Regions from separate parts of the Leifsonia soli genome, predicted to be linked through region 1. Evidence: predicted binding sites of a transcription regulator. Region 1 holds the regulator's gene; each other region holds the start of a gene.
The links. Region 1 encodes HrcA, which represses chaperone genes, less so after heat shock. Its sites were predicted from a motif close to TTNGCACTCGNNNNNNNCGAGTGCNAA; they were not measured.

Region 2: a site for HrcA is predicted at 2,469-2,495, ahead of BJ963_RS11350 (Hsp20/alpha crystallin family protein). Genes of this name have one in related genera too.
Region 3: a site for HrcA is predicted at 6,070-6,096, ahead of groES (co-chaperone GroES). Genes of this name have one in related genera too.

The regions. Positions count from the first base shown of each region.
Region 1 is NZ_JACCBJ010000001.1:991,660-1,001,707, reverse strand. It holds gene BJ963_RS04845 (16S rRNA (uracil(1498)-N(3))-methyltransferase) at 1-705, opposite strand, end outside; gene dnaJ (molecular chaperone DnaJ) at 712-1,827, opposite strand; gene hrcA (heat-inducible transcriptional repressor HrcA) at 1,885-2,907, opposite strand; gene BJ963_RS04830 (DUF4870 domain-containing protein) at 3,068-3,583, shown strand; gene BJ963_RS04825 (DUF4870 domain-containing protein) at 3,698-4,078, shown strand; gene hemW (radical SAM family heme chaperone HemW) at 4,105-5,340, opposite strand; gene BJ963_RS04815 (DUF1990 domain-containing protein) at 5,340-5,987, opposite strand; gene lepA (translation elongation factor 4) at 6,058-7,908, opposite strand; gene BJ963_RS04805 (amidohydrolase) at 7,965-9,185, opposite strand; gene BJ963_RS04800 (NAD-dependent epimerase/dehydratase family protein) at 9,273-10,048, shown strand, end outside.
Region 2 is NZ_JACCBJ010000001.1:2,342,719-2,352,766, forward strand. It holds gene BJ963_RS11340 (phytoene desaturase family protein) at 1-1,488, shown strand, start outside; gene BJ963_RS11345 (SRPBCC family protein) at 1,491-1,931, shown strand; gene BJ963_RS11350 (Hsp20/alpha crystallin family protein) at 1,969-2,400, opposite strand; gene BJ963_RS11355 (ferritin-like domain-containing protein) at 2,583-3,188, shown strand; gene BJ963_RS11360 (GNAT family N-acetyltransferase) at 3,291-3,803, shown strand; gene BJ963_RS11365 (IclR family transcriptional regulator domain-containing protein) at 3,810-4,568, opposite strand; gene hutH (histidine ammonia-lyase) at 4,670-6,202, shown strand; gene hutU (urocanate hydratase) at 6,296-7,978, shown strand; gene hutI (imidazolonepropionase) at 7,975-9,132, shown strand; gene BJ963_RS11385 (arginase family protein) at 9,230-10,048, opposite strand, start outside.
Region 3 is NZ_JACCBJ010000001.1:1,994,436-2,004,483, forward strand. It holds gene BJ963_RS09640 (GuaB3 family IMP dehydrogenase-related protein) at 1-35, opposite strand, end outside; gene BJ963_RS09645 (aminotransferase class I/II-fold pyridoxal phosphate-dependent enzyme) at 102-1,259, shown strand; gene BJ963_RS09650 (ABC-F family ATP-binding cassette domain-containing protein) at 1,273-2,961, opposite strand; gene guaB (IMP dehydrogenase) at 3,062-4,564, opposite strand; gene rarD (EamA family transporter RarD) at 4,662-5,603, opposite strand; gene groES (co-chaperone GroES) at 5,683-5,979, opposite strand; gene BJ963_RS09670 (class I SAM-dependent methyltransferase) at 6,135-7,322, shown strand; gene BJ963_RS09675 (DUF4190 domain-containing protein) at 7,355-7,972, opposite strand; gene tsaD (tRNA (adenosine(37)-N6)-threonylcarbamoyltransferase complex transferase subunit TsaD) at 8,093-9,196, opposite strand; gene rimI (ribosomal protein S18-alanine N-acetyltransferase) at 9,193-9,693, opposite strand; gene tsaB (tRNA (adenosine(37)-N6)-threonylcarbamoyltransferase complex dimerization subunit type 1 TsaB) at 9,690-10,048, opposite strand, start outside.

The sequences.
Region 1 (10,048 bases):
GAGCACCGCGAGGGCGGCGGGGCCCGCGGTGGAGGTGCGGAGCACCGTGGAGCCGAGGCGGACGAGCTCGGCGCCCGCGTCGCGGAACGCGGCCAGCTCCTGCGGCGCGATCCCGCCCTCGGGACCGACGACGAGGACGAGGTCGCGCCCGTCGGGTTCGACCCCCGTCAAGGGAGCTTCGGCGTCCGGCTCCAGGACGAGCACGCGTGCGCCCGCGGCCAGCGCGGCCACCTGCTTCGTGGTGGCGAGCTCGCCCACCTCGGGCGTCCAGGCGCGGATGGACTGCTTCGACGCCTCCCGCACGATCGCGGCCCAGCGCTCGCGGCCCTTCGCGACCTTGGGGCCCTCCCAGCGCGAGACCGAGCGGGATGCGGCCCACGGCACCACCGCATCCACACCGAGCTCCGTCGCGGCCTGGATCGCGAGCTCGTCCCTGTCGCCCTTGGCGAGCGCCTGCACCAGCGTGATCCCCGGCGTCGCGCGCTCGACCCGTGACACCGACTCGACGTCGATGGTCAGCTCGGTGTTCGTCGACACCAGCACTTCGCCCGAGGCCACGAGCCCCCGCCCGTTGCCGATCAGCACCGACTCGCCCGGGCGCGTGCGGTTGACCGTCGCCGCGTGCTTCGCCTCGGCACCGCTGAGCGACAGCCGGGCGCCGACCTCGACATCGTCGAGATCCTCGCGCAGGTACAGGGAGGCCATCGCCGGCTAGAGGTTCAGGAACCGGTCGCGCAGCTTCGCGAACAGCCCCTGCTGGAAGCGGGCCAGCGACGGCTCCGGTCCCTTGTGGACGGCCGCGAACTTCTTGATGAGGTCCTTCTCCTTGTGGTCGAGCTTCGTCGGGGTCACGACCTGGATGCCGACGCGCAGGTCGCCACGGCCCGTGCCGCGCAGGTGCGTGATCCCGCGGTCCTTGACCGTGACGATGTCGGCGGACTGCGTGCCGGGCTTGAGCTCGAGGCGGATGTCGCCGTCGAGGGCCTTCACGGTCGCCGTCGTGCCGAGGATCGCATCCGTCATCGACAGCTCCAGCGTGCAGAGCAGGTCGTCGCCGTCGCGGCTGAACACGTCGTGGTGCTTGACCTTGATCTCGAGGTAGAGGTCGCCGTTCGGGCCGCCGGCGGGGCCGGCCTCGCCGCTGCCGGGCATCTGCAGACGGAGGCCGGTATCGACGCCCGCGGGGATGTCCACGGGAACGGTGCGACGGGCGCGAACGCGGCCCTGGCCCTGGCAGGTGACGCAGGGGGTCGCGATGACGGTGCCGTACCCGCGGCAGGTGCCGCACGGGCTCGAGGTCATCACGTTGCCGAGCAGCGACCGGACCGAGCGCTGGATGCTGCCCGTGCCGTGGCAGATGTCGCACGTCACCGGCTGCGTGCCCGGCTGGCAGCACGAGCCGTTGCAGGTCTCGCAGACGACCGCGGTGTCGACCTCCAGGTCGCGGTGCGTGCCGAAGATGACCTCGTCGAGGTCCACCTCGACGCGCAGCAGGGCGTCCTGTCCGCGCTCCCGGCGCGAACGCGGACCGCGCGTGGCGCCGCCTCCCCCGCCGAAGAACGTCTCGAAGATGTCGCTGAACCCGGCGAAATCGCCAGCGCCTGCGCCGCCGCCGAAGCCGCCGGAGCCGCCCAGGTCGTACTGCTGCCGCTGCTGCGGGTCGCTGAGCACGTCGTAGGCGTGCGTCACGAGCTTGAAGCGCTCCTGCGCCTCGGCGCTGGGGTTCACGTCCGGATGGAGCTCGCGCGCCAGCCGGCGGTACGCCTTCTTGATCTCGTCGGGGCTGGCGTCGCGCTCGACGCCGAGGACTTCGTAGTGGTCGGCCACGTGGGGCTGTTCCTTCTTCTTTCGTCGCGTGTGGTGATCGCCGGATGCGGCGGCGGCCTACTGGTCGCCGAGCAGCCGGGAGAGGTAGCGGGCGACCGCGCGGACCGCGGCCATGTTGCCCGAGTAGTCCATGCGGAGAGGACCGAGGAGGCCGACGCGGGCCACATCCGATCCCGCCGCACTGTAACCGCTGGAGAGCACGGATGCTTCCGTCAGCCCGAAACCGGCGTTCTCGCGGCCGATGCTGACCGCGACGCCGTGCTGATCGGTGGCCATCTCGTCGAACAGCCGGAGCAGGACGACCTGCTCCTCGATCGCCTCGAGCACCGGGGTGATGGTGCCGGGGAAGTCGAGCTCGGTGCGCACCAGGTTCGCAGCGCCCGCCATCACCAGCTTCTCCTGCCGGTTGGCCGCGATCTGGTCGAGCAGGGCGCCGGCGACGGGCTCGACGAGAGCGCGCGTGCGCTCCGTGAGGGCATCCGGCAGGTCGCGCAGCCGGCTGGCCGCCTCCGACAGCGTCAGGCCGGCCGCAGCGCCGTTGATCGCCCCGCGGATCTCGGCCACATCCTCGTCGCTCAGGTCGGCCGGGAGCTCGATCACGCGCTGCTCGACGGCGCCGGAGTCGGTGATGAGCACGCTGAGCAGGCGGTGGGGCGCGAGCGCCACCAGTTCGATGTGACGGATGCGCGAGCGCGCCACCGACGGGTACTGCACGAGGGCGACCTGGTTGGTCAGCTGCGAGAGCAGCCGGACCGTGCGGGAGAGCACGTCGTCGAGGTCGACCGACTGGCCGAGGAACGTCTCGATGGCCGTGCGCTGCGCCGACGTGAGCGGGCGCATCTCCGCCAGGTGGTCGACGAAGAGGCGGTAGCCCTTGTCGGTGGGGACGCGTCCAGAGGACGTGTGCGGAGCCGCGATGAGCTCCTCCTCCTCGAGCAGCGCCATGTCGTTGCGGATGGTCGCGGCGGACACCCCGAAGGAGTGGCGCTCGACGATGCTCTTCGAGCCGACCGGCTCGCGCGACGCCACGTAGTCCTGGACGATGACGCGCAACACTTCGAGGCTGCGTTCCGAGACCATCTCCGCCTCCCGTCGACCGATTAGCACTCGCTGTTCTTGAGTGCCAATCCTACCGCGTCGAAACGCGGCGAGGATGATTGCTGCCTGTGACACGGCAGCAGTACCGTATGCACACCGGTTCGACGCACCGTCGCAGCCGATCACGAAAGGGTTCCGCCGAATGACCGACCCGAACCAGCCCACCGACCCCGCGGGTGGCGTGCCCCCGCAGCAGCCCGGCGGCGTTCCGCCCCAGCAGCCCTCCTCCAACATCCCGCCCCAGCAGCCGTACGCTCAGCCCGCCGGAGCGCAGCAGCCGTACGCCGCTGCCCCCGCCGCCCCGCTCGACGCCGCGCAGGACAAGCAGTGGGCAGCGTTCGCCCACCTCGGCGGCATCCTCTGGATCCTCCCGTCCCTGATCATCTGGCTCGTGTTCAAGGATCGCGGACGGCTCACCAACCAGGAGGCCAAGGAGGCCCTCAACTGGCAGATCACCTGGATCATCGCCTGGGTCGCCTCGCAGATCATCGGGATCATCATCGGCAGCTTCACCTACGGCATCGGCTACCTGCTCTTCGGGCTGCTCATCCCGTGGGCGCTGTACATCATCAACCTGGTGTTCTCGATCCTCGGTTTCGTCCGCGTGAACAGCGGCGGGACCTACCGCTACCCGGTGAACTTCCGCTTCATCAAGTGACGGACGGCCCCCAGCCGGGGCATCGGCGCGTTCAGGCCCTTTTCAGCCCCGCGCCGCGCGCCCTAGGCTGGGGGCCGACCACGTCCATCCCCCGTTCCTGAGGAGAACCGCGCCATGTCCGCGACACCCCCGCCGCCACCCCAGCAGCCTTACGGAGGCGGCGCGCAGCAGCTGAGCCCCGCCGACGAGAAGCTGTGGGCGACACTGGTCCAGATCGGCGGGATCCTGTTCAACTGGATCCCCGCGCTCATCGGCTACCTGGTGCTGAAGGACCGCGGACCGTTCGTCCGCGCCCACACCGCCACAGCACTCAACTTCCAGATCACCATCTTCATCGCCTACGTCGTCGGCGGCCTCCTGACGATCGTGGTCATCGGCATCTTCGTGATCATCGCGGCCTGGGTGCTCAACATCGTGTTCAGCATCATCGCCGCCGTGAAGGCCAACCAGGGCGAGTACTACACGTACCCGCTCGCCATCCGGTTCGTCAGCTAGAGCGGACCATCGGCGGTTCGCAACCGTCAGGCGGCCTCGTCCGCCAGCAGCCGGCGCACCACGGCGTCGGCCAGGAGCCGCCCCCGCAGGGTCAGCACGATCGACCCGCGGAGGGCGGCTCTTCCGTCGACGAGGCCGTCGGCGATCAAGCCGGGGACCTCGTGCCGCCCGGCGTCGCCCAGCTCAGCCGTGCGCAGTCCGTCGCGGATGCGCGAGAGCAGCAGCACCCGCTCGACCCGCCGGGTCTCCGCGTCGAGGGTCTCCCGCCCTGCGGCAGGCGACTCCCCTGCGAGCACGCGCTGCGCGTACGCGGCCGGGTGCTTCACGTTCCACCAGCGGACGCCGCCGACGTGGCTGTGCGCGCCCGGTCCGACACCCCACCAGTCGTGGCCGAGCCAGTACGCGAGGTTGTGCCGCGACCGGTGGGAGGCGTCGGTCGTCCAGTTGCTGACCTCGTACCAGTCATAGCCGGCGTCGGACAGGCGCTGGTCGGCCAGCTCGTACATGTCCGCTTCGAGGTCGTCGTCGGGCTCCGGCACCTGGCCCGACCGGATCTGCCGCGCCAGCTTCGTGCCCGGCTCGACGATCAGGGCGTACGCCGAGAGGTGGTCCGGCTCGCAGTCCAGCGCGGTGTCGAGGCTGCGGGACCAGTCGTCGAGCGACTCCCCCGGCGTCCCGTAGATCAGGTCGAGGCTCACCTGCAGGCCCGCCGCGCGCGCCCAGCCGACCACCAGCGGGATGCGCGCCGGGTCGTGCGTGCGCTCGAGCGTTTCGAGCACATGCGGCACGGCGGACTGCATCCCGAACGACACCCGGGTGAATCCGGCGTCGGCGAGGCGCTGCAGATCGTCCGCGTCGACCGAGTCGGGATTCGCCTCCGTCGTGACCTCGGCGCCGTCGGCGAGTCCCCAGGCGCCGCGCACCGCGCCGAGCATCGCCGCCAGATCGCCGGGCGGGAGCAGCGTGGGCGTGCCGCCGCCGAAGAACACGGTCGACACCCGGCGCTCCGGCACGCCACTCGCCCGCAGGGCCTCGGCGGCGAAGCCGACCTCCTGAACGGCGTGGCCGGCGTAGTCCGACTGCGAGACGCCGCGCAGCTCGGTCGCCGTGTAGGTGTTGAAGTCGCAGTACCCGCAGCGCACCCGGCAGAAGGGCACGTGCACGTACACGCCGAAGTCGCGTTCGCTGGCGCCGTCGGCCGCGGTCGCGGGCAGCAGGCCGTCGGCGGGCGCGGGGTCGCCGACGGGGAGGATGCTCGGCATCAGGCGGACCGCACGGGGTGGAGCGCGCGCAGGTACTTCGCCGTGTAGCGGCGCTGCACCATGGCCAGCACCGGCGAGACGGCGCGGTAGAAGGCGTTCGACGGCCGCGACAGCGCACGGAGCACGAACCAGACCGTCCCGTCGTCGCGCTGCTCGACCAGGAACATCTCCTCGCCGCTCTCGGGGTGCCCGTGCAGCGTCCCGTAGGCGAACCCGCGCCGGTGGGGCTCGTCGACGACGTAGACGACGCGGACCGGTGCGGACACCCGGAACGGGCCGAAGGGGATCTTGAGAACGGCGGTCATCCCGTTGCGCACGAAGGGGGTCCCGTCGTCGGAGAACACGTCCTCCTCCGTCCGGTTCTCACGCATGCGGACCGGGGTGCCGTCCGGGCCGAACTCGACGCCCTCGTACTGGACGCCGGTGCCCTCGTGCACATCCGTCACCTGGATGCCGCTGCCCTTCTGGACGCCCCACGCCATGAGAGCGGTCGCGGCGGTCTCGAACCGCTCGTCCCCGCTACCGAGCCGGACGCTGCGCTCCAGCGGCTTGTAGCCCTTCGGCGGGTAGTACAGCAGATCCGCCGCCTGGGTGCCGCCGACCGCCCCGTACGTGACGGGCTGGTCGGTGAACGTCGAGCGGCGCATAGATTCATCATCCGCTATGCCGAGCGGGTTCGCGAAACGGGTGTTCGCGAGGCCGGCGGACGCGGACGCCCTACTTCTTGTCCTTCTTCTCCGTGTCGCCGGAGAGCGCGGCGATGAAGGCCTCCTGGGGGACCTCGACGCGGCCGACCATCTTCATGCGCTTCTTGCCCTCCTTCTGCTTCTCGAGGAGCTTGCGCTTGCGGGTGATGTCACCGCCGTAGCACTTGGCCAGCACGTCCTTGCGCATCGCGCGGATGTTCTCGCGCGCGATGATGCGCGCGCCGATGGCGGCCTGGATCGGGACCTCGAACTGCTGGCGCGGGATCAGCTCGCGCAGGCGGGACGCCATCATCGTGCCGTAGGCGTACGCCTTGTCGCGGTGCACGATGGCGCTGAACGCATCCACCGTCTCGCCCTGCAGCAGGATGTCGACCTTGACGAGGTCGGACTCCTGCTCGCCGAACGGCTCGTAGTCGAGGGAGGCGTAGCCAGCGGTCTTCGACTTGAGCTGGTCGAAGAAGTCGAAGACGATCTCGCCGAGCGGCATGGTGTAGCGGATCTCGACGCGGTCCTCGCCCAGGTACTCCATGCCGAGCAACGAGCCGCGGCGGCTCTGGCAGAGCTCCATGATGACGCCGACGTAGTCCTTGGGGGCGAGGATGGCCGCCTTGACGACCGGCTCCTCGACCTTCTCGATCTTGCCGCCGGGGAACTCGCTCGGGTTGGTGACGGTGACCGTCTTCTTGTCCTCGGTCGTCACCTCGTAGATCACGCTCGGCGCGGTCGTGATGAGGTCGAGGCCGAACTCGCGCGACAGCCGCTCGGTGATGATCTCCAGGTGCAGGAGCCCGAGGAAGCCGCAGCGGAAGCCGAAGCCGAGGGCGACGGAGGTCTCGGGCTCGTAGACGAGCGCGGCGTCCGACAGCTTCAGCTTGTCGAGGGCCTCGCGGAGCTCCGGGTAGTCGCTGCCGTCGATCGGGTACAGGCCCGAGAACACCATCGGCTTCGGCTCCGTGTAGCCGGGGAGCGCCTGGGTGGCCGGCTTCGACGCAGTGGTGATCGTGTCGCCCACCTTCGACTGGCGGACGTCCTTCACACCGGTGATCAGGTAGCCCACCTCGCCGACGCCCAGGCCTTTCGACGGCGTCGGCTCCGGGGCGGAGACGCCGATCTCGAGGATCTCGTGGGTGGCGCGCGTCGACATCATCTGGATGCGCTCGCGCGGCTGCAGCTTGCCGTCGACCATGCGGACGTAGGTCACGACGCCGCGGTAGCTGTCGTAGACGGAGTCGAAGATCATGGCGCGCGCCGGAGCATCCGCGTTGCCGACCGGGGCCGGGATCTCGGCGACGACGCGGTCGAGCAGCGCCTCGACGCCCATGCCGGTCTTGCCGGACACACGGAGGACGTCCTCGGGCCGGCCGCCGATGAGGCTGGCGAGCTCCTGCGCGTACTTGTCCGGGTCGGCGGCGGGAAGGTCGATCTTGTTGAGCACGGGGACGATGGTGAGGTCGTTCTCCAGCGCCAGGTACAGGTTCGCGAGCGTCTGCGCCTCGATGCCCTGAGCGGCGTCCACGAGCAGGATGGCGCCCTCGCAGGCGGCGAGGGAGCGGGAGACCTCGTAGGTGAAGTCGACGTGCCCGGGGGTGTCGATCATGTTGAGCGCGAAGGTGTCGCCGTCGACCTGCCACGGCATGCGGACCGCCTGGCTCTTGATCGTGATCCCGCGCTCGCGCTCGATGTCCATGCGGTCGAGGTACTGGGCGCGCATGTCCCGCTCGGCGACGACGCCGGTGATCTGCAGCATCCGGTCGGCCAGGGTCGACTTGCCGTGGTCGATGTGCGCGATGATGCAGAAGTTGCGGATGGAGGCCGGGTCGGTCGCGGCGGGCTCGAGGGCCTGGAGAGCTCGTGGTGACATCGTCCGGCCATTCTTCCACGAACCCCCGCCCACCGACGCACCGGTGGGTGGTCCGGTCAGGCGAAGCGCTCGGAGCGCTCCACCACGTGCCCGCGCCCGTCTTCGAACCGGTACACCTCGGCACCGCCGATGAACACGCGCTCGGCGCGCGAGTTCACGTCGAGCGGATCGCCCGACCACACCACCACGTCGCCGTCGAGGCCCGGCGTGAGCGAGCCGACGCGGTCGTCGAGGCGGAGGAACGCCGCCGGGTTGACCGTGAGCGCCTCCAGGGCGGTCTGCCGCGGCAGGCCGTCCTTCACCGCGAGTGCCGCCTGGTAGACGAGGAAGTTGATCGGGACCACGGGGTGATCGGTGGTGATCGCCACCCGGACGCCGGCCTGCGCCAGCGTCGCCAGGTTGGCGATGGCGCGGTCGCGCAGCTCGACCTTGGAGCGGGAGGTGAACATCGGGCCGAAGATGACCGGGATGTCGCGCTCGGCCAGCACGTCGGCGATCTTGTGCGCCTCCGTGCCGTGGTTGACCACCAGCCGGTAGCCGAACTCGTCGGCGAGGCGGAGGGCCGTCGCGATGTCGTCATGGCGGTGCGTGTGCTGATCCCAGGCGAGTTCGCCGTCGAGCACGCGCACCAGCGTCTCCTTCGCGAGGTCGCGCTCGAACGGCTTGCCCTCGAGGTCGGCGTTCTCGCGCTGCACCCGGTAGTTCTGCGCGGCGACGAACGCCTCGCGGATGATCATGGCGACCCCGAGCCGTGTGCTCGGCGTCGCGTTCTTCGCGCCGTAGACCCGCTTCGGGTTCTCGCCGAGGGCCGACTTGACGCTCACCGCCTCGTGGATGACCTGCTCGTCGATGATCCGGCCGCCCCACGTCTTGATCGCGACCGTCTGGCCGCCGATCGGGTTGCCCGATCCCGGCTTGACGACGACCGAGGTCACCCCTCCCGAGAGAGCGTCGCGGAAGCCCTCGTCATCGATGTTGATGGCGTCGATGGCGCGGACGGCCGCCGTGTTGGGCGTCGTCATCTCGTTGGTGTCGTCGCCGGCGGGACCGTTGGCCTCTTCGTGGATCCCGACGTGCCCGTGGGATTCGATGAACCCGGGAAGCACCCATTTGCCTGCGGCATCGACCACGGTCGCGCCCTCCGGCACGGCGACGTCCGCCGCGGCTCCGACCGCTTCGATCACGCCGTCCGTCACGAGGACGACGCCGTTCTCGATCGGCTCCTGGGAGACGGGGACGACGTAACCGTTGACGATGGCGATGCGGGAAGTGGTCATACGACGAGCCTACGCGCGCCGCTCGGGGCGGTCCGCCGGGACGACCGACCTGGGGAATGTTCGCGCGACGGTCGTGTTGTGGACGATATGAACATCCTGCTCACCGGCGCGACCGGCTTCATCGGATCCTCTGTCCTCCCCCGTCTCCTCGACGAGGGTCACAGCGTCACCGCTCTCGTCCGCGACGACGAGAAGGCGGAGACCGTGCGCGCTGCCGGCGCCACCCCGCTCGTCGGCGACGCCGCCGACAGCGGCCTCGTGGAGCGTGCGGCGCGCGAGAGCGACGGCGTCATCCACCTGGCCTCCTCGAAGGACGTCGACGCGGTGCTCGTGCCCGCCGTGCTCGCGGGGCTCGCCGGCACCGGGAAGCCCTTCGTCCACACCGGCGGCATCTGGACGTACGGCGACAACGACGACATCACCGAGGACTCCCCCGCGCAGCCGCCGGCTCTCACGGCGTGGCGCGCAACGGCCGAGCAGCTCGTCCGCGAGGCCGAGGGCGTGCGCGGCACGCTGGTCGTCCCGTCGATCGTCTACGGTCACGGCAAGGGCCTGGCCAACGTGATCGTGGATGCGCCGCGCGGCTCCGGCGCCGTGCCCGCTCTGCGGCTCATCGGCAACGGCTCGCAGCACTGGGCGACCGTGCACGTCGACGATCTGGCCGCCCTGTACGTCCTCGCGCTCGAGCAGGGCGCCGCGGGAGCGACCTACATCGGCGCAGGCGGGCAGAACCCGACCGTGCGCGAGCTCGGCGAGGCGGCGGCACAAGCCGCGGGAATCGCGGGAGGGGTCGCCGCCGAGTCCGTCGAGGAGTCGCGCAGCCGGCTCGGGGAGGCGCTCGCGGACGCCCTGCTGCTCGACCA
Region 2 (10,048 bases), 1.4 Mb from region 1:
CCGAACGGTCTGTCCGCTGCTGTGACGCTCGCCCGCGCCGGCCTCTCCGTGCGCGTCTACGAGCGCAACGCGACCGTGGGCGGCGGCCTGCGCACGGAGGAGCTGACGCTCCCCGGCTTCCGCCACGATGTCTGTTCCGCCGTGCATCCCCTCGCTCTCGCCTCCGGCTTCTTCCGTCGGTTCGGGCTGGAGAAGCGCGTGCCCTTCATCGTGCCGACGGCGTCGTACGGCAACCCGCTGGCGGGCGGCCGCGTCGCGATGGCGTACCGGGACCTGGAGCGAACCGCCGATGCCCTGGGGGTCGACGGTCCGGCCTGGCGTGCGCTGCTCGGACCGCTGGTCGCCGACGCGGACGCCGTCGCCCAGTTCACCGGATCGCAGTTGCTCCAGCTGCCTCGGCATCCGTTCGTGGCCGCTCGGTTCGGGCTGACCGCCATCGCCCAGGGCGGCCCGTGGTGGGACCTTCCGTTCCGGACCGAGGCGCCCGGCGCTCTGCTCTCGGGCGTCTTCGCCCACACGACCGTGCCCCTGCCGAGCGTCGCCGGCGCGGCCGCCGGGCTCACCCTCGCGACCTACGCGCACGCCCGCGGCTGGCCCGTCCCGGTCGGCGGCAGCCAGGCGATCGCCGACGCGATGGTCGCCGACATCGTGGCCAACGGCGGCGAGATCGTCACCGACACCCCGGTCGCGTCGCTCGCCGAGCTCCCGGACTCGCGGATCGTCGTCTTCGACACCCACGTGAAGTCCGCAGTCGACCTGGCCGCCGACCGGCTGCCCGGCAGCTACCTGCGGCGCATCTCCCGGTTCCGCGACGGCAACGGCGTCTTCAAAGCCGACTTCGCACTCTCCGGCCCGGTACCGTGGGCGAACCCGGAGCTGAACGAGACGGCCACCGTGCACCTGGGCGGATCGCGTCGCGAGGTCGCTCGCGCGGAGAACGCCGTCGCGTCGGGCCGGACCAGCGACGCTCCGTACGTGCTCGTCTCCCAGCCGTCGCTCTTCGACGGGACGCGGGCGCCCGCGGGGAAGCACGTGCTGTGGACGTACACGCACGTCCCGCGCGGTTCGACCGAGGACCAGACCGAGGCGATCATCCGCCGCATCGAGGAGTTCGCTCCCGGCTTCCGCGATCTCATCATCGGGACGGCGACCAAGAACGCGGTGCAGATGGAGCAGCACGACCCCAACTACATCGGCGGGGACATCTCCGCGGGCGCACCGGACTTCGGTCAGCTGGTGGCCCGTCCCGTCCTGTCGGCGGATCCCTGGCGGATGCCGGGTCGCGGGCTGTACCTGGCCTCCTCCTCCGCGGCTCCCGGACCGGGCGTCCACGGTCTCGGCGGGTACTACGCCGCGCGCAGCGCCCTGCGCCACGAGTTCGGCTTCACCCGGATGCCGGACCTCGCCCCCGGGCCCGGCCAGACCATCGCACGGCCCGTCGACGCCCTGCCCGACCCCGCCCATCCCCACGAGCTTCCGGAGCAGTGAACATGTCTGTCAACGTCCGCCGCATGGCCTGCACGCCGGACGAGGTCTTCGCCGTCCTCGCCGACCCCTGGGTGTACCCGACGTGGGTCGTCGGAGCGTCGCGCCTGCGCGCGACCGACAGCCGGTATCCGGCCGTCGGATCGCGCCTCCACCACTCCATCGGGGTCTGGCCGCTCGTGCTCAACGACGAGACGCGCGTCGACGAGTGGGATCCGCCGCGACGGATGGTGCTCGAGGCGAAGACGCGCCCGTTCGGCTCCGAGCGCGTGATCATCGACGTGAAGCCGCGCGGCGTTGGCTGCGTCGTGCGGATGGAGGAGTTCCCGGAGTCGGGGCCGGTGACCCTCATCCCGGACGCCGTGGCCGATGCCATCCTCCACGTGCGCAACGCGGAGGCTCTGCGCCGCCTGGAGTGGGCGGCGCGAGGGCGCGCCGTGCAGTGACGGCGCGCCCTCCTCTCCGACGCTGACACCGGCCGGATCAGCCGGCCGACACCGCCTTCGTCTCGCTGGAGCCCGACGACTCCACGGCGATCTTGCGCGGCTTCGCCCGCTCGGCCACCGGGATGATGACGCTGAGCACTCCGTTGTCGTACGACGCGGTGATGCCGTCGGGATCGACGTCGTCGCCGATCGTGAACTGCCGCATGTAGGCGCCGTACGGGCGCTCCTGGGCGAGCCAGCGGGCGCCGTCGCGGTCGGCCGCGCTGCGCACCGCCCGGATGGTGAGCAGGTGCCCGTCGACGTCGACGTCGACCGACGCCGGATCGGCGCCGGGGAGGTCGGCGTTCAGGATGTAACGCTCACCCTCGCGGAACAGATCGACCGGCATGATGCGCGGCTGACGGCTGGTGTCGAAGATGCTCTGCGCGATCCGGTCCAGCTGGGAGAAAGGATCGAACGACATGGCCATTGGATGTACCCCTTTCTTCTGGATCACCTGGTGAGAGGCCCTTTGCACTCTCTTTTCGACCACAGATTTTAGCACTCTCCCCCAGGGAGTGCCAGGGCGCTCCGACCCTGTCAACCCGCTTCCGCAGGCTCCGGCATGGGCCTACCGTCGGGGACGTCCGATCGAATGGAAGGGACCCCATCGTGGCCGTCAGCCAGTCCAAGACGAGCACTAAGAGCACCGCGAGCACTAAGAGCACCGCGAAGAAGAGCACCCAGAAGACAGCGCCCGTACGCCGGACCGCCGCCGTCGGCGTCGCCCCGACCCGCCGTGAGCACGCCGAGCACGGCTTCGTCGCCTCCGCGGAGCTGGCGCGGCACCTCCAGCGCGTGCACGTCGACCTGATCGAGTTGCACCTGCAGGGCAAGCAGGCGCACTGGAACGTGGTCGGACGCAACTTCCGCGACCTGCACCTCCAGCTCGACGAGATCGTCGAAGCGGCGCGAGAGTTCAGCGATGTCATCGCCGAGCGACTGCGCGCCCTCCACGCGACCCCGGACGGGCGGAGCGCGACGGTGGCGGAGCAGACCAGCCTCCCCGAGTTCCCCAACGGAGAGGTCGACACGACCGAGACCGTCGACCTGATCACCGAGCGCCTCGAAGCGGTCGTCCGCACCATGCGCGACGTGCACGACGACGTGGACGAGGAGGACCCGACCTCCGCGGACCTCCTCCACGCGATCATCGAGCGCCTCGAGCAGTACGCCTGGATGGTGAGCGCCGAGAACCGGACGCCCAGCCGGGTCTGATCGCCGCGCCAGGGCGGGTCGCCGGCCGGGGCGGGTCGCCGGCCGGCCCGCCCTGCGGACACCGGAAACACCGGCGACACACGCCGCCGCTAGCATCGACGCATGCCGATCGAGATCCGCCCAGAGCCGGCGCGCCAGCCGGAGGTCGAGGAGCTGCTGCGGCTGAGCGACGAGTTCGCCTTCGCGCTGTACCCGGCCGAGAGCTGCCACCTGCTGGATGTGTCCGAGCTCGAGCGTCCGGGCGTCACGGTCTTCGTCGCGCGCGTCGACGGGCTTGCGCTGGGGATCGCCGCGCTGGTCGCCGGCGCCCGGCCCGACGCCCTCACCGATGCCGACGCCCTCGCCGATGCCGGTGCCCGCGCCGAGCTGAAGCGGATGTTCGTGCACGAGGACGCGCGGGGTCAGGGGCTCGCGCGCAGCCTCCTCGGCGCGGTCGAGGCCGCGGCCGCCGATGCGGGGATCGCCGAGCTGCGCCTGGAGACCGGTCCGCTGCAGCACGCCGCGATCGCGCTGTACGAGCGCTCGGGCTATGCGCGCATCCCCAACTTCGGGGCCTACGTCGACGATCCGTGGTCGGTCTGCTACGCCAAATCGCTCGCGGTTCCCACCCGCTAGCGGCCGTCAGGTGCCGCGGATGCGGCGCGACAGCTCGGCCGCGGCCTCGCGCACCCGGGCGGCGAGCGCATCCCATCCCTCCTCCGGGACGTTCTCCCGCGGGAAGGTGACCGCGATGCCCGCAGCGGGCCAGCCGGCGTGGTCGCGCACCGACACCGCCACGGAGGCGAAGCCCGGCGTGACGTCGCCGTCCTCCGTCGCGTATCCCCGCTCGCGGGCCTCGGCCACGACGCGTCGCAGCTCGGCGTAGGAGTGCGGGCCGGCGCCCGTGCGGTCCTCGAACGCGTCGGAGTCCGGGTACAGGGCGCGCAACTGTTCGCGCGGAAGGGTCGCCAGCAGCGCCCGCCCGCTCGCCGTGAGGTGGGCGGGAAGCCGCACGCCGACATCCGTCACCAGCCGCGGCCGACGCGGCGCCCGCTCCTCCACGATGTAGACGACGTCGCGGCCGTGGAGCACGGCGACATGACCGGACTCGCCGATCGCATCCACCAGCGCGGCCACGATGGGCCGGCCGAGCCTGCTGAGCGGCTGCTGCCGCGAGAACGCGCTCGACAACTCGTACGCGGCCACGCCCAGCCCGTACCGCCGCGCCTCGGGGAAGTGCAGCACGAAGCCGTGCTCGGACAGCACGGCGAGCAGGTGGTAGACCGTCGAGCGCGGCAGCCCCAGTGCGGCGGCGATGGCGGCGGCCGGGGCCGGACCGCGCTGGGCTCCGAGGTAGGCGAGCACACGCAGGGTGTTTTCCGCGGCGGGGACCTTGCTCACCGCATCCACCCCCGCTCGCGGTCGTCGTATGTCTGGGATACCGGACACCGAGCAGCCTACAGCCGGAGCGCGGACGCCCGGCCCGGAGCGAGGATCGGACCATGCTCCAGACCCAGACCGCAGTCACCGTCGGCGCCGGACCGCTCACCATCGACGACGTGGTCGCCGTCGCCCGTCACGACGCCCGCGTCGAGCTCGACGGCGACGCCCTCTCCGGGGTCGCCGCCTCCCGCGCCATCGTCGACGCCCTCGCCGACGACACCGAGCCGCACTACGGCATCTCGACCGGCTTCGGCGCGCTCGCGACAACGTTCATCCCCGCCGACCGCCGTGCCCAGCTGCAGGCGAGCCTGGTGCGCTCCCATGCGGCAGGCTCCGGTCCGGAGGTCGAGCGCGAGGTGGTCCGCGCCCTCATGCTGCTGCGCCTGTCCACGCTGATGACGGCGCGGACGGGCGCGCGCCCGCAGACCGTGCAGACCTACGCGGCGCTGCTCAACGCCGGGATCACGCCCGTCGTCCACGAGTACGGCTCGCTCGGCTGCTCCGGCGACCTCGCGCCGCTCGCTCACTGCGCGCTGGCCGCGATGGGCGAGGGGCGCGTTCGGGTCGACGGCGAGCTGGTCGATGCGGCCGACGCCCTCGCCGCCGCGGGGATCGAGCCGGTGGTCCTGGCCGAGAAGGAAGGGCTCGCGCTCATCAACGGCACCGACGGGATGCTCGGGATGCTCGCGCTCGCCATCCACGACCTCCACGGTCTGCTGACCGACGCGGACATCGCTGCGGCGATGAGCGTCGAGGCCCTGCTCGGCACCGACGCGGTGTTCGCCGCCGACCTGCAGCGGCTGCGACCGCAGGCGGGCCAGGCGGTCAGCGCCGCCAACCTGCGCGCCCTGCTCGCCGGCTCCCCGATCGTCGCGAGCCACAAGGGGCCGGAGTGCACGCGGGTGCAGGACGCGTACTCGCTCCGCTGCTCGCCGCAGGTGCACGGCGCGGCACGCGACACGGTCGCGCACGCCGAGCTGGTCGCCGGGCGCGAGCTGGCGTCCGCCGTCGACAACCCGGTGCTCACGCTCGACGGGCGGGTCGAATCGAACGGCAACTTCCACGGAGCGCCGGTCGCGTACGTGCTCGACTTCCTGGCGATCGCCGTCGCCGACGTCGCGAGCATGTCCGAACGCCGTACCGACCGCTTCCTCGATCCCGCGCGCAACCAGGGCCTCCCGCCGTTCCTGGCCCACGAGGTCGGCGTCGACTCCGGTCTGATGATCGCGCAGTACACGGCCGCGGGCATCGTCTCCGAGCTGAAGCGGCTGGCCGCGCCCGCATCGGTGGACAGCATCCCCTCGTCGGCCATGCAGGAGGACCACGTGTCGATGGGCTGGGCGGCCGCTCGCAAGCTGCGGCGGGCCATCGACGGGCTCGCGCGCGTGATCGCCATCGAGGTGATGACGGCAGCGCGCGGAGCCGACCTGCGCGCTCCGCTGCAGCCCGGCCCCGCGACGGGAGCAGTGATCGCCGCGCTGCGGACCGCCGTCCCCGGCCCCGGCCCCGACCGCCACCTCTCCCCCGAGATCGAGGCCGCCTACGCCCTCGTGACCTCCGGCGCCCTCCGCGCCGCCGCCCACCTCCCGTAACCCCCGCCGTCGAGTACGCACAAACTGCACGAAATCAGCGCCGAAACCGTCAGTCTTTGCGGACTCGACGGGGCAACGAAAGGAACGAGAACCATGGATGGAGCCCGACCGGTGCGCGCGGCGCGCGGAGCAGAGCTCAGCGCGAAGGGCTGGCAGACCGAGGCGCCGCTGCGGATGCTGATGAACAACCTCGACCCTGAGGTCGCCGAGCGCCCGGACGACCTGGTCGTCTACGGTGGCACCGGGCGCGCCGCCCGCAGCTGGGAGGCGTTCGACGCGATCGTCCGCACCCTCCGCGACCTCGAGGCCGACGAGACGCTGCTGGTGCAGTCCGGGAAGCCGGTCGGCGTGTTCCGCACGCACGAGTGGGCTCCGCGCGTCCTCATCGCCAACTCGAACCTCGTCGGAGACTGGGCGACGTGGCCCGAGTTCCGCCGACTGGAGGCGCTCGGCCTGACCATGTACGGCCAGATGACCGCCGGCTCGTGGATCTACATCGGCTCGCAGGGCATCCTGCAGGGCACATACGAGACCTTCGGCGCGGTGGCCAGGAAGCGCTTCGGCGGCTCGCTGGCCGGAACGCTCACCCTGACCGGCGGATGCGGCGGGATGGGCGGCGCGCAGCCGCTCGCCGTCACCATGAACGGCGGCGCCGTGCTCATCGTGGATGTCGACAAGACCCGTCTTCAACGCCGCGTCGACCACGGCTACCTCGACGTGCTGGCGGACGACCTCGATGACGCGGTCGCGCAGGCGCTGGCCGCGAAGGACGAGCGCCGGGCGCTCTCCGTCGGGGTGGTCGGCAATGCCGCAGAGGTCTTCCCCGAGCTGCTCCGCCGTGGCGTGCCGATCGACATCGTGACCGACCAGACCAGCGCCCACGACCCGCTCAGCTACCTCCCGATCGGCTACACCGTCGACGAGTGGCACGAGCGCGCCGCCGCCGACCCCGAACGCTTCACCGACGACGCACGCCGTTCGATGGCCGCGCAGGTGGAGGCGATGGTCGGCTTCCAGGACGCCGGCTCCGAGGTCTTCGACTACGGCAACTCGATCCGTACGGAGGCGCAGCTGGGCGGCTACGACCGGGCGTTCGACTTCCCCGGGTTCGTGCCTGCGTACATCCGCCCGCTCTTCGCCGAGGGCAAGGGCCCGTTCCGCTGGGCGGCGCTCTCCGGCGATCCGGCCGACATCGCCGCCACCGACCGTGCCGTGCTCGACCTGTTCCCCGACGACGAGCATCTGCGCCGCTGGATCACCCAGGCGGGAGAGAAGGTGCATTTCGAGGGGCTCCCCGCGCGGATCTGCTGGCTGGGATACAAGGAGCGCCACCTGGCCGGACTCCGGTTCAACGAGATGGTGGCGTCGGGCGAGCTGTCCGCCCCGGTCGTGATCGGGCGCGACCACCTCGACTCCGGCTCGGTCGCCTCCCCGTACCGGGAGACCGAGTCGATGGCGGACGGATCGGACGCCATCGCGGACTGGCCCCTCCTCAACGCCCTGCTGAACACGGCGTCCGGTGCGACCTGGGTGTCGATCCACCACGGCGGCGGCGTGGGGATCGGCCGCAGCATCCACGCCGGTCAGGTCGTCGTCGCCGACGGGACACCGCTCGCCGCGGAGAAGATCGAGCGGGTCTTGACGAACGATCCGGGGACGGGCGTCATGCGGCACGTGGATGCCGGCTACGAGCGCGCCGTCGAGGTCGCGGAGGAGCGCGGGTTGCGCATCCCGATGCGCGAGGGTGCGGCCGAGCAGGCGGCGCCGGGCCGATGACCGCGACGCTGGTCACCGGCATCGGCGAGCTGACGACGTTCGACCCGGCGCATCCCGGTCCTCTCGGCCTGGTCCGGGACGCGGCCGTTCTCGCCGTCGACGGCCGGATCGCGTGGACGGGTGCGTCCTCTGCGGCGCCCCGATCGGATGCGGACGCGGTGGTCGACGTCGCGGGTGCTGCCGTGATCCCGGGGTTCGTGGACGCGCACACGCACCTCGTGTTCGCGGGCGACCGAGCGCACGAGTTCGAGGCGCGCATGGCCGGGCGGCCGTATACCGCCGGCGGCATACGGTCCACCGTGGCGGCGACCAGGGAGGCGACCGAGGATGCGTTGCGCACGCGACTGGCCTGGCTCGTGGCGGAGCTGCACGCGCAGGGTACGACGACATTCGAGGTGAAGAGCGGGTACGGGCTCACGGTCGCCGACGAGGAGCGGCTGCTCCGCCTCGCGCGCGAGGTGACCGACGAGACCACGTTCCTGGGTGCGCACGTCGTGCCGGCGGAGTACGCAGACGATGCCGACGCGTACGTGGATCTCGTCACCGGTCCTATGCTCGATGCCTGCGCACCGCACGCCCGCTGGATCGACGTGTTCTGCGAGACCGGAGCGTTCAGCGTCGAGCAGTCGGAGCGCATTCTGCGGGCGGGAGCGGAGTGTGGGCTGGGCGTCCGCGTGCACGCAGCGCAACTCGGCCCCGGAGGCGGCGTCGCCCTGGCGGTGGAGCTGGATGCGGCGAGCGTCGACCACTGCACCTACCTCACCGACGAGGACGTGGAGCGGCTGGCCGCCTCCCGGACCGTCGCGACGCTGCTGCCGGGCGTCGAGTTCTCGACGCGGCATGCCTACCCGTCCGGACGGCGGCTGCTCGACGCCGGAGCGACCGTCGCGCTGGCCAGCGACTGCAACCCGGGATCGTCGTTCACGTCATCGATGCCGTTCTGCATCGCCCTCGCCGTGCGCGAGCTGGGTCTGACTCCGGCCGAGGCGCTGCGGGCGGCGACACTGGGAGGGGCCGCAGCGCTCCGGCGTGACGACGTCGGCCACCTCCGGCCCGGCGCGCGCGCCGACCTCGCGGTCCTCCGTGCCCCCAGCCATATCCACCTCGCCTACCGCCCCGGCGTCCCGCTCATCGAGCGCACCCTCCGCCTCTGACCCCCGCCCCCACCGTCGAGTCCGCAAACTTTGCACACGACACGCCGCGCCGGCGTCCAAAGATTGCGGACTCGACGGTGGGGGTGCGGGGGTGGGGTCAGCGAGCGGCGAGGCCGGCGGCGGCCTCGAGGACGAGGAGCGCGGCGAGACGAACGGTGCGCTGGTCGGGGGTGTCGGCGGTCGCATCCACCTCGGCGATGTCGAGCGAGCGGACCAGCGGGGATGCGGCGGCCAGCCGCGCGAAGCGGCGCAACTCCCACGCCGAGAGTCCCCCGGGAACGGACGCCGGGCACCCCGGCGCCACCGACCGGTCGCAGACGTCCACGTCCAGATCGACGTGGATCGGACCTCCGGCGGCCCCGGCGATCTCCAGCGCCTCCGCTATGACGTCGTCCAGCGGGCGGGTGTGGAGCTCGTCGCGCAGGATCACGGTGATGCCGTAGTCCGCGGCGCGGCGGGCGTACGCGGCCGAGTTGGCGAAGTCGGCGATGCCGATCTGCACGATCCGCCGGCCGTCCAGCCCGGCCTCGATGAGCTCCCGGACCGGGGAGCCGTTCGAGGTGCCGTCCCGCAGGTCGTGATGGGCATCGAGCGTGATCAGTCCCGCCCGGCCCAGGTCGCCACCGACGGACCCGAGCGCGGCCGGAACGGTCAGCGCGTTGTCTCCGCCGACCGCGACCGTCAGTCGCGACCGGGCCGCCGCCTCCGCCATCGCCGCTGTGGCGCGCGCGCGTCCCTCCGGGCCGTCGGGAGAGGGCACATCGCCCGCGTCCGCGAAGCGGAGCCCCTCGACCGGCGCGCCCGGCGCGAACGTCGAGTAGCGGCGCAGGGCGTCGCGCACGGCCGCGGGGGTCGCGCCGGCGCCGGTCGCAGAAAGCGAGGTCTCCTGCGTCGGGATGCCGATCAGCGTCAGGTC
Region 3 (10,048 bases), 1.0 Mb from region 1:
CGGGCGCGCTTGGCGCGGCCGATCTCGATCTCCATACTCACGCGCTTCAGTCTAGGCCGCGCACCTGTCCGGCGTCGGGGGCCTGTGGAAAGGTGGATGTCGTGACCGTCGAAGCCGAACCCCTCAGCCGTCTCCGTCAGCGCACCAGCGAGAAGTGGCGCGCGTATCCGGACGACGTCCTCCCGCTGTTCGTCGCCGAGATGGACTACCCGCTCGCTCCCCCGGTCGCCGCGGCGCTGCACGCGGCGGTCGACCGCAGCGACACCGGCTACATCGGGCCGGACGATCGCACGCAGCGCGCCTTCGCCGACTTCGCGCGCGACCGCTGGGGCTGGGAGGTCGACCCTGCGCAGACCCGGACCACCACCGACGTGAGCGTGGTGATCGTGGAGGCGCTGCGGATGCTGATCGAGCCAGGCGACCGGGTCGTCATCACCACCCCGGTCTACCCGCCGTTCTTCGAGCTCATCCCCGAGGCAGGCGGCGTGGTCGAGGAGGTGCCGCTGCTGGAGGGCGGCACGGACGGGCGCGGCTGGGCGCTCGACCTGGCGGGCCTGGAGCGGGCGTTCGCGGGAGGGGCGAAGGCGTTCCTGCTGTGCAATCCGCACAATCCGCTCGGGCTGATCCATCCGCGCGCCGAGCTGGAGGCCGTCGCGGCGCTCGCGGCCCACCACGGCGTGTTCGTTCTGAGCGACGAGGTGCACGCGCCGCTCACCCACTCCGACGCGACCTTCACGCCGTTCCTCAGCGTGTCGGACGACGCCCGGCGCATCGGCGTCGCCGCGCACTCCGCCAGCAAGGCCTGGAACCTGGCGGGGCTCAAGTGCGCGCTGTTCGTGACGGCGTCGCCCGAGCAGGCCGAGCGCATCCACGCTCTGCCCATCGAGGTGGAGGTGCGCACCAGCCACTTCGGCCGCATCGCCACCGAGGCGGCCTACCGGGACGGTCGACCCTGGCTCGACGACGTGCTGCGAGCGATCGAGACCAACCGCGAGCTCCTGTCCGTCTTGCTCACCGACCGCCTGCCGCGCGCCCGTTACCGCGAGCCGCTCGCCGGCTATCTCGCCTGGATCGACCTGCGGGAGCTGGGCTGGGGCGACGACCCGGCGGCGCGCATCCTCGAGGAGGCCCGCGTCGCGGTCAACCCCGGGATCGACTTCGGCGCGCCCGGCGCCGGCTTCATCCGGCTCAATCTCGCGTGCTCCCCGGAGGTGCTGACCGAGGCGATCGACCGGATCGCCGAGCTGGACCGCCGCTGACGCCGACCAGCCGTCACCGTGCCCGGCTGACCCTCCGCTCGTCCCACACCGGCTCGTCGGCCTCGTAGACCGCGCCGTCCGAGCCGAACACCAGGAACCGGTCGAAGCCGCGGGCGAACCAGCGGTCGTGCGTGACCGCGATGACCGTCCCCTCGAAACCGGCGAGACCCTCCTCGAGCGCCTCGGCCGAGACCAGGTCGAGGTTGTCGGTCGGCTCGTCGAGCAGCAGCAGGGTCGCACCGGAGAGCTCGAGCAGCAGGATCTGGAGGCGCGCCTGCTGGCCGCCCGAGAGCGACTCGAAGGTCTGCTCGGCGGCCCCGGCGAGCCCGTAGCGGTCGAGCACCCGGCTCGCCGCCTCCCGCGGGAGCCCGTCACGTCGTTCGTCCCCGCGGTGCAGGATCTCCAGCAGCGTGCGCCCGACCAGCTCGGGATGCTCGTGGGCCTGGGCGAACAGGCCGGGGGCGACCCGCGCGCCGAGTCTCGCGGTGCCGGTGTGCGGAACCGGCGCGCCGGCGGACTCCGCCGATGCGAGGTGGCCCGCCGCCGGGTCGGGGTCCGTGCCCCCGGCCGCGAGCAGCCGGAGGAAGTGCGACTTGCCGGAACCGTTCGACCCGAGCACCGCGATGCGCTCACCGAACCAGACCTCCGTGTCGAACGCGCGCATCAGCCCGGTGAGCTCCAGGTCGTCGACCTGGAGCACCCGGCGGCCGGTGCGGGACCCGGTCAGGCGCATCCGCACGTTCTGCTCGCGCGGCACCGCCTGCGGCGGCCCGGCGGCCTCGAAGCGCGCGAGGCGGGTCTGCGCGGCTTGATAGGCGCTCGCGAGATCGCTGTTGTACTTCGCCTTCTCCTTGAAGCGCAGCACGAGCGCCTTCAGCTTGGCGTGCTCCTCGTCCCACCGGCGGCGCAGCTCCTCGAGCCGGTCCATCCGCTCGCGCCGTGCCTCGTGGTAGCCGGCGAAGCCGCCGCCGTGCGTCCACGTCGTGTTCCCGGCAGCGCCGAGCTCCAGCGTGATGATCCTGTCCGCCGCGTTGGCGAGCAACTCCCGGTCGTGCGAGACGACCAGCACGGTCTTCTGCGTCGCGCGGAGCTGCTCCTCCAGCCAGCGCTTCGCCGGGACGTCGAGATAGTTGTCCGGCTCATCCAGCAGCAGCACTTGCTCCGGCCCGCGCAGCAACGCTTCCAGCACCAGCCGCTTCTGCTCACCGCCGGACAGGCTGCGGACCGCCCGATGGCGCGCACGCTCGAACGGCACGCCGAGCGCGGCGACCGTGCACTGATCCCAGACGACCTCCTGCTCGTATCCCCCGGCGTCGGCGTACTCGGCGAGCGCGGTCGCATAGCGCAGCTGCGTGTCGGTCTCGTCGCGTTCGATGATGGCGTTCTCAGCGGCCTCCAGCGCTTCGGCTGCGGCCTTCACCGCCTTCGGCGCCACTCCCACCAGGAGGTCGTGCACCGTCCGGTCGTCCCGGACGTGTCCGACGAACTGGTCCATCACCCCGAGACCGCCGTCGATGACGACGCCCCCGGCATCGGGCCGGAGCTCACCGCGGATGATCCGGAGCAGGGTCGACTTCCCCGCCCCGTTCGCGCCGATGAGAGCGCCGACGCGCCCCTCCCCGACCCGGAACGAGACGTCGTCGAGAAGCGGTCGGCCGTCGGCGAGCGTGTAGGAGACGCCGGAGACGTCGATGTGGCTCATGGGGGTGATCCTGATCTGGGAGGCGGGCAAAGCCTTCCAGAGTAGACGAAACCGCCGCCCGAGGGAACGGGCGGCGGTTTCTCAGACCTGGACCTGCGTGTCAGCGACGGTAATTGGGCGCCTCCACGACCATCTGCACGTCGTGCGGGTGCGACTCCTTGAGCCCGGCCGCCGTGATGCGCACGAACTTGCCGCGCGACTTGAGCTCCGGGATGGTGCGGGCGCCGACGTAGAACATCGACTGCCGCAGACCCCCGACCAGCTGGTACGCGACCGCGGACAGCGGGCCGCGGAACGGCACCTGACCCTCGATGCCCTCGGCGATCAGCTGCTCGTCGCTCGGCACGTCCGCCTGGAAGTAGCGGTCGCGCGAGTAGGACGTCTTCTTGCCGCGGGTCTGCAGGGCGCCGAGCGACCCCATCCCGCGGTAGTTCTTGAACTGCTTGCCGTTGACGAACACGAGCTCGCCCGGCGACTCCGAGGTCCCGGCCAGCAGCGACCCGAGCATGACGCTGTCCGCTCCGGCGACGAGGGCCTTCGCGATGTCGCCCGAATACTGGAGGCCGCCGTCGGCGATGAGCGGCACGTTCGCCTCGCGTGCGGCGAGCGACGCCTCGTAGACCGCCGTCACCTGCGGGACGCCGACACCGGCGACGACGCGGGTGGTGCAGATGGAGCCGGGGCCGACGCCGACCTTGATGGCGTCGGCGCCTGCGTCGATGAGCGCCTGCGCACCAGAGCGGGTGGCGACGTTGCCGCCGATGACGTCGACGTGCGACGCGCGGGGCTCTGCCTTGAGACGGCGGATGATGTCGAGCACGCCGGCGCTGTCGCCGTTGGCGGTGTCGACGACGATCACGTCGACGCCCGCGTCCACCAGCGTCATCGCGCGCTGCCAGGCGTCTCCGAAGAACCCGATCGCGGCGCCGACGCGCAGCCGGCCCTCGTCGTCCTTCGTGGCGTCCGGGTACTTCTCGCTCTTGTCGAAGTCCTTCACCGTGATGAGGCCGCGGAGCTTGCCGTCCGCATCCACCAGGGGCAGCTTCTCGATCTTGTGCTCGGCGAAGATGGCGACGGCCGAGTCGGGGTCGATGCCGACCGGGGCGGTGATGAGCGGCTGGCGCGTCATGACGTCGCGGACCTTGGTGGTCGACCGCTCGAACGGCGAAACGAACCGCATGTCGCGGTTGGTGATGATGCCGACCAGGGTGCCGTCGGGCTCGACGACCGGGAGACCGCTGACGCGGAACTGGCCGCAGAGCGCGTCGACCTCTTCGACGGTGGCCTCCGGTGTCGTGGTCACCGGGTTGGTGATCATGCCCGACTCGGAGCGCTTCACCTTGTCGACGTGCGACGCCTGGTCCTCGATCGAGAGGTTGCGGTGGATGATGCCGATACCGCCCTGGCGCGCCATGGCGACGGCCATGCGCGACTCGGTGACGGTGTCCATCGCGCTGGAGAGCAGCGGGGTCGCCATCGAGATGCGCTTGGTCAGGCGGGTGGTGGTGTCCGCCTCACTGGGGATGACGTCGGTATGCCCGGGGAGGAGCATGACGTCGTCGTAGGTCAAACCGATGAAACCGAACGGATCCGCCTGATCCATCTCACCCCTTCAAAGATGCATCCCGTGTGAGGACGCGCGACTGTGGATGCTCAATGGTAACGGCAGAATCTGGACGGATATTCCGGCCGGTGCGCGGTCAGTCGACCGGGGCCAGATCGAGCTCGGCCGCGCGCTTGCCCTGCCGTGCGGCGACGATCATGTCGATGCTCAGGATGAGCAGCGCGAGCCACACGATGGCGAACCCGACCCAGCGCTCCGGCGGCATCGCCTCGTGCAGTACGGCGACGCCGACGACGAACTGGATGAACGGCGCGAAGTACTGGATGAAGCCCATGTAGACGAGAGGGAGACGCCGGGAGGCCGCCGCGAAGAACAGCAGCGGGACGGCCGTGATGACGCCGGCCCCGACGAGCAGCACCGTGTGCCAGACGCCCGCCGTCCCGATCGTGAGCGCACCGGTGACGGCGACGACGACGAGCTGGATGATGGCGACCGGGGTCAGCCACATCGTCTCGAGGGTCAGGCCGGAGAGCGCATCCACCCGGTTGCCGACGCGCTTCTTGATCAGCCCGTAGAGGCCGAACGAGAAGGCGAGGATGAGGGCGATCCACGGCATCGAGCCGTAGCCGACGGCCAGGACGATGACGGCGACGACGCTCACGCCGACGGCGACCCACTGGGCGACGCGCAGCTTCTCCCGCTGAACGACGACGCCGAGGAATACGGTGACGATCGGGTTGATGAAGTAGCCGAGCGCCGCCTCGACGACGTGGCCGCTCACCGTCGCCAGCACGTAGGTCTGCCAGTTGACGTAGATGAGGGCTCCGGCGAGGCCCATGGTGAAGAGGACCCGCTTGTCGGTGAGCAGTGCGGTGAACGCCCGCCAGGAGCGCGTCACGGTGATCGCGATCGCGCAGAACCCGAGGGAGAAGATCACCCGCCAGCCGACGATCTCCCAGGCGCTGGCCGGCGCGAGCGCCAGGAAGTAGATCGGGAGGATGCCCCAGAGGACGTACGCGGAGACCGCGTAGACGAGTCCGGACGTGCGGTGGGAGCTGAGGTCGTCGGAGGGTGCCACTCGTCCGACTCTACCGCCGCGGCCGGGAACGACGACGGCCCGGATGCTCAGAGCATCCGGGCCGTCGGTGAAGGGTTCGTCAGCGGACGACGACCGCGAGCACGTCGCGGGCCGACAGGACGAGGTAGTCCTCGCCGCCGAACTTGACCTCGGTGCCGCCGTACTTCGAGTAGATGACCTTGTCGCCGACAGCGACGTCGAGCGGGACGCGGTTGCCGTTGTCGTCGATGCGACCCGGACCCACCGCGACGACCTCGCCCTCCTGCGGCTTCTCCTTGGCGGTGTCGGGGATGACCAGACCGGAAGCAGTGGTCTGCTCAGCCTCGACCTGCTTGATGACGATGCGATCCTCGAGCGGCTTGATGGAGACCGACACGTTGACCCCTTTCCTGTGAAGAACAGTGTCTCTACTAAGACTGATTAGCAAACTCGCAGTGAGAGTGCTAACACGAGTCTAGGGGGTGCGTTAGCAGTCACGCAACGTGAGTGCCAGGCCGGGCGGGCCGGGACGTCCGGGGTAGCGTTGAGCGCATGGAACGTTCCGAGCTGGTCGCCCTGCTGAGCCCGGAAGGGCTGCGCCTGCTCGACTCCCTTCCGCCATACAGCAGCGAGCGGGATGTGCTGGCCATCGTCAGCGATCTCCGCAAGCAGGGGCACTCCCCGGCCCTGGTCGCGGCCGTCCTGACCCAGTCGAAGCTCCGCAGGAAGGCCGTCGCCAAGTTCGGCGACTTCGCGTCGCAGATGCTGTTCACCGAGGCGGGACTGGAGCAGGCGACCCGGCTTCCGGTCGCCGCCCGCCACGCCGGACGGTTCCGTGCCGCCGGTCTCCGCCGCGTCGCCGACCTCGGCTGCGGCATCGGCGGCGATGCGCTCGCCATCGCCGCGCTCGACCTCGACGTCCTGGCGGTCGAGGCGGACGAGGTGACCGCGGCCATCGCCTCGTTCAACCTGGCCCCGTTCCCCAGCGCCCGGGTCGAACACCGACGCGCTGAGGACGTCGACCTGCGCGAGATCGACGGCGTCTTCCTCGACCCGGCCCGCCGCACGGCCGGCCACACCCAGACGGAGCGCCTCACCGATCCCGACGACTACACCCCCTCGCTCGGCTTCGCGTACGAGCTCGCCACCGGCCGGTCCGTCGGGCTGAAGCTCGGTCCGGGGTTCGACCGCGACCTCATCCCCTCGACGGCGGAGGCGCAGTGGGTGTCCGCCGACGGGCAGGTCGTCGAGCTCGGGCTGTGGTTCGGTGCACTCGCCCGCCCCGGCATCCGCCGCGCGGCGCTCGTGCTGCGCGGCGACCAGGCGGACGAGCTGACGGCCGACGCGGACAGCCCCGACGAAGAGGCGGGCCCCCTCGGCGAGTACCTGTACGAGCCGGACGGCGCCGTCATCCGCGCGCGGCTCATCGGCGACCTCGCGCGCAGGCTCGGCGGCCGGATGCTCTCGGAGCAGATCGCGTACATCACGACCGACCGGGCGACCGAGACGCCGTTCGCCGCCGGTTTCCGCGTGCTCGAGTCGCTGCCCTACGCCGAGAAGGACCTCAAGAAGGCGCTCCGTCAGCGCGGCATCGGCACCCTCGAGATCAAGAAGCGCGGAGTGGACGTCGACCCGGCCGCCCTGCGCCGCAGGCTCGGGCTCAACGGCGACCGCCCGGCGACCCTGATCCTCACCAGGGTCGCCGGGCGGCACACGGCGTTGCTCGCCGAACGGCTCTGAGGCCGCCGGCGGGCTGTTTCAGAGGGCGCTGATCAGTACGTGCCCTGGTAGCTCGCGATGCTCGCGAAGATGATCGCGAGGAAGATCCAGTAGATGATCGCGATCAGGATGCTCACGAATCCCAGGATGATACCGGTGAGCCAGAAGCCCTTGGCCTGCGGCTCCTTGTTGCGGCCGATGAAACCGAGCACGACCGCCGCGATGCCGAACAGGAACCCGATGCCCCAGGCGATGTTGAGCAGGATGCCCAGGATGCCGCCGACCAGGGACAGGATGCTCAGGATCGGCGACTTGGCGGCCGGCTGCCCGTAGGGCTGCGCGTAGCCGGGCGCGGGCTGACCGTAGGCCGGCTGGCCGTACGGCTGCTGACCCGGCTGGCCCGGCTGCTGACCGTAGGGCTGCTGGTACGGCTGGCCGTATCCCGGCGCCGGCGGCTGCTGACCGTATCCCGGTGCGGGCGGCTGCTGGCCGTATCCGGGAGCCGGCGGCTGCTGGCCGTAGTCCGGGGCAGGCGGCTGCTGGCCGTAGCCCGGCGCGGGCGGCGGGACGGCGCCGGTGTCGGACGCGGGAGGAGTAGGGGGCGGCGGCGGAACCGATCCGTTCTGCGAGTTCGGGTCCGTCGGTTCGACGGGGGCGTTCGGGTCGGTCATGAGACCCATCTCCTTCGGTGCGGAAGCTGGTGGTCGGCGCCTCGGCGGAAACACATTTCCTGAGAGAACGCTGTATCAGATCTATCGTGGCAGGGCCCCCGGAGGGTGTCAACGCACCACTCAGGCGGTGACCTGGATGTCCGTCACGGGGAGGGTGGAGTCGGCTGAGAAGGTGAGCTCGCTCGGGCGGTGGCCCGCCATGATGAGCTGCGCGCCCAGCGCGGCGATCATGGCGCCGTTGTCCGTGCAGAGCGACAGGGCGGGGATGCGCAGCGCGACACCGGCCTCGGCGGCCCGGGCGACGGCGAGCTGGCGCACGCGGGCGTTGGCCACGACACCGCCGCCGAGCAGCAGTCGCGGCACGTCGTGATCGCGGCAGGCGACGAGCGCCTTCGTGATCAGCACGTCGGCCACCGCCTCGCGGAACGACGCAGCGACGTCGGCGACGGGCACCTCCTCGCCCGCGTCCTGCCGCTGCTCGACCCACCGCGCCACCGCGGTCTTGAGGCCGGAGAAGGAGAAGTCGTAGCGGTGGTTCTCGAGGTCCTTCGGGCGGGTCAGCCCGCGCGGGAAGCGGATCGCCTTCGGGTCGCCGTCGGCGGCGACGCGGTCGATCTGCGGTCCGCCGGGATACGGGAGGCCGAGCACGCGCGCGACCTTGTCGAAGGCCTCCCCCGCCGCGTCGTCGATGGTCTCGCCGAGCAGCCGGACGTCCGAGACGAGGTCGCGGACGAGGAGCAGGGAGGTGTGCCCGCCCGAGACGAGCAGGGCGATGGTCGGCAGCTCCACCGGGTGCCCCGGTCCGCCCTGCGCGTCGAGCAGGTCGGCCCCGACGTGTCCGACGAGGTGGTTGACCGCGTACAGCGGCTTGCCGAGCGACACCGCGAGCGCCTTGGCCGCGCCGACGCCGACCATGAGCGCACCCGAGAGCCCCGGACCGCTCGTCACCGCGATGGCGTCGACATCGGCCAGCTCGATCCCGGCGTCCGCGACGGCCGTCCGCAGCGTCGGCTCGAGGGCCTCCAGGTGCGCGCGGGCGGCGACCTCCGGCACGACTCCGCCGTAGCGGGCGTGCTCCTCCATCGACGACGCGATCGTGTTGGCGAGCAGGGTCGTCCCCCGGACGATCCCGATCCCGGTCTCGTCGCACGACGTCTCGATGCCGAGCACGAGCGGCTCCGTCACGGATGCCGGATCGAGGCGAGTGGATGCTGCACTGGTCATGCGACGGTGGTCTCCGGGCTGGGGACGGCGAGACGCATGACGATCGCATCCACGCCGTCCGGCTGGTAGTACTTCGGGCGCACGCCGATCTCCTCGAAACCGAGGTCGCGGTAGAGGGTCTGGGCGCCCGGGTTGTCGGCGCGCACTTCGAGGAACACCTCGCGGGCGCCGCGTTTCCGCGCCTCCGCGATCAGCGCGAGCATGAGCCGGCGGCCCAGCCCGCGACGGCGGGCGTGCGGAGCGACGGCGATCGTCTGGATGTCGCCCTCCCCTCCCCCGTGCGGGGCGAGGAGGCCGGCGTATCCGTCGATGCGGTCCGGCGACTCCGGCTCGAAGGCGACCAGGTAGTAGCCGTGCTCCCCGGCGACCTCGGAGCGCATGGACCGCTCCGACCAGGCGTCGTTCTCGAAGATGCTGCGCTCCAGCTCCATGATCGCGGGCACGTCGGCGGGCGCGGCGCGACGCAGCTGGTGGACGGCACGGGCCGGATCGGTCACGCCGTCACCCGCTTCGGCCCGGCGGACGGCGTCACATCCGGCGAGCGCAGGTAGAGGGCGACATCGGCGTCCATCGGGAGCCGGTTCGCGTAGCGGAGCTCTGCGATCATCCCGAGCCGGCCGGCGGGGACCACGTCCGCGTCGAATCGCGTGACGTCCGGATGCGGCAGCTCGTCCGGCCGCGCGAGTCCGGGACCGTCGAGGCGGACCGGGAGTCCGAACTCGTCGACGCCGGAGTAGGCCGTCCAGTAGCGCTCGCGGCGGCGGGCGTCCGTGACGACGAGCAAGGGACCCGCGTGGCCGGCCTCATAGCGGTCGTAGGCGACCGCGTCGTGGCTGACGACCGGGACGAGCG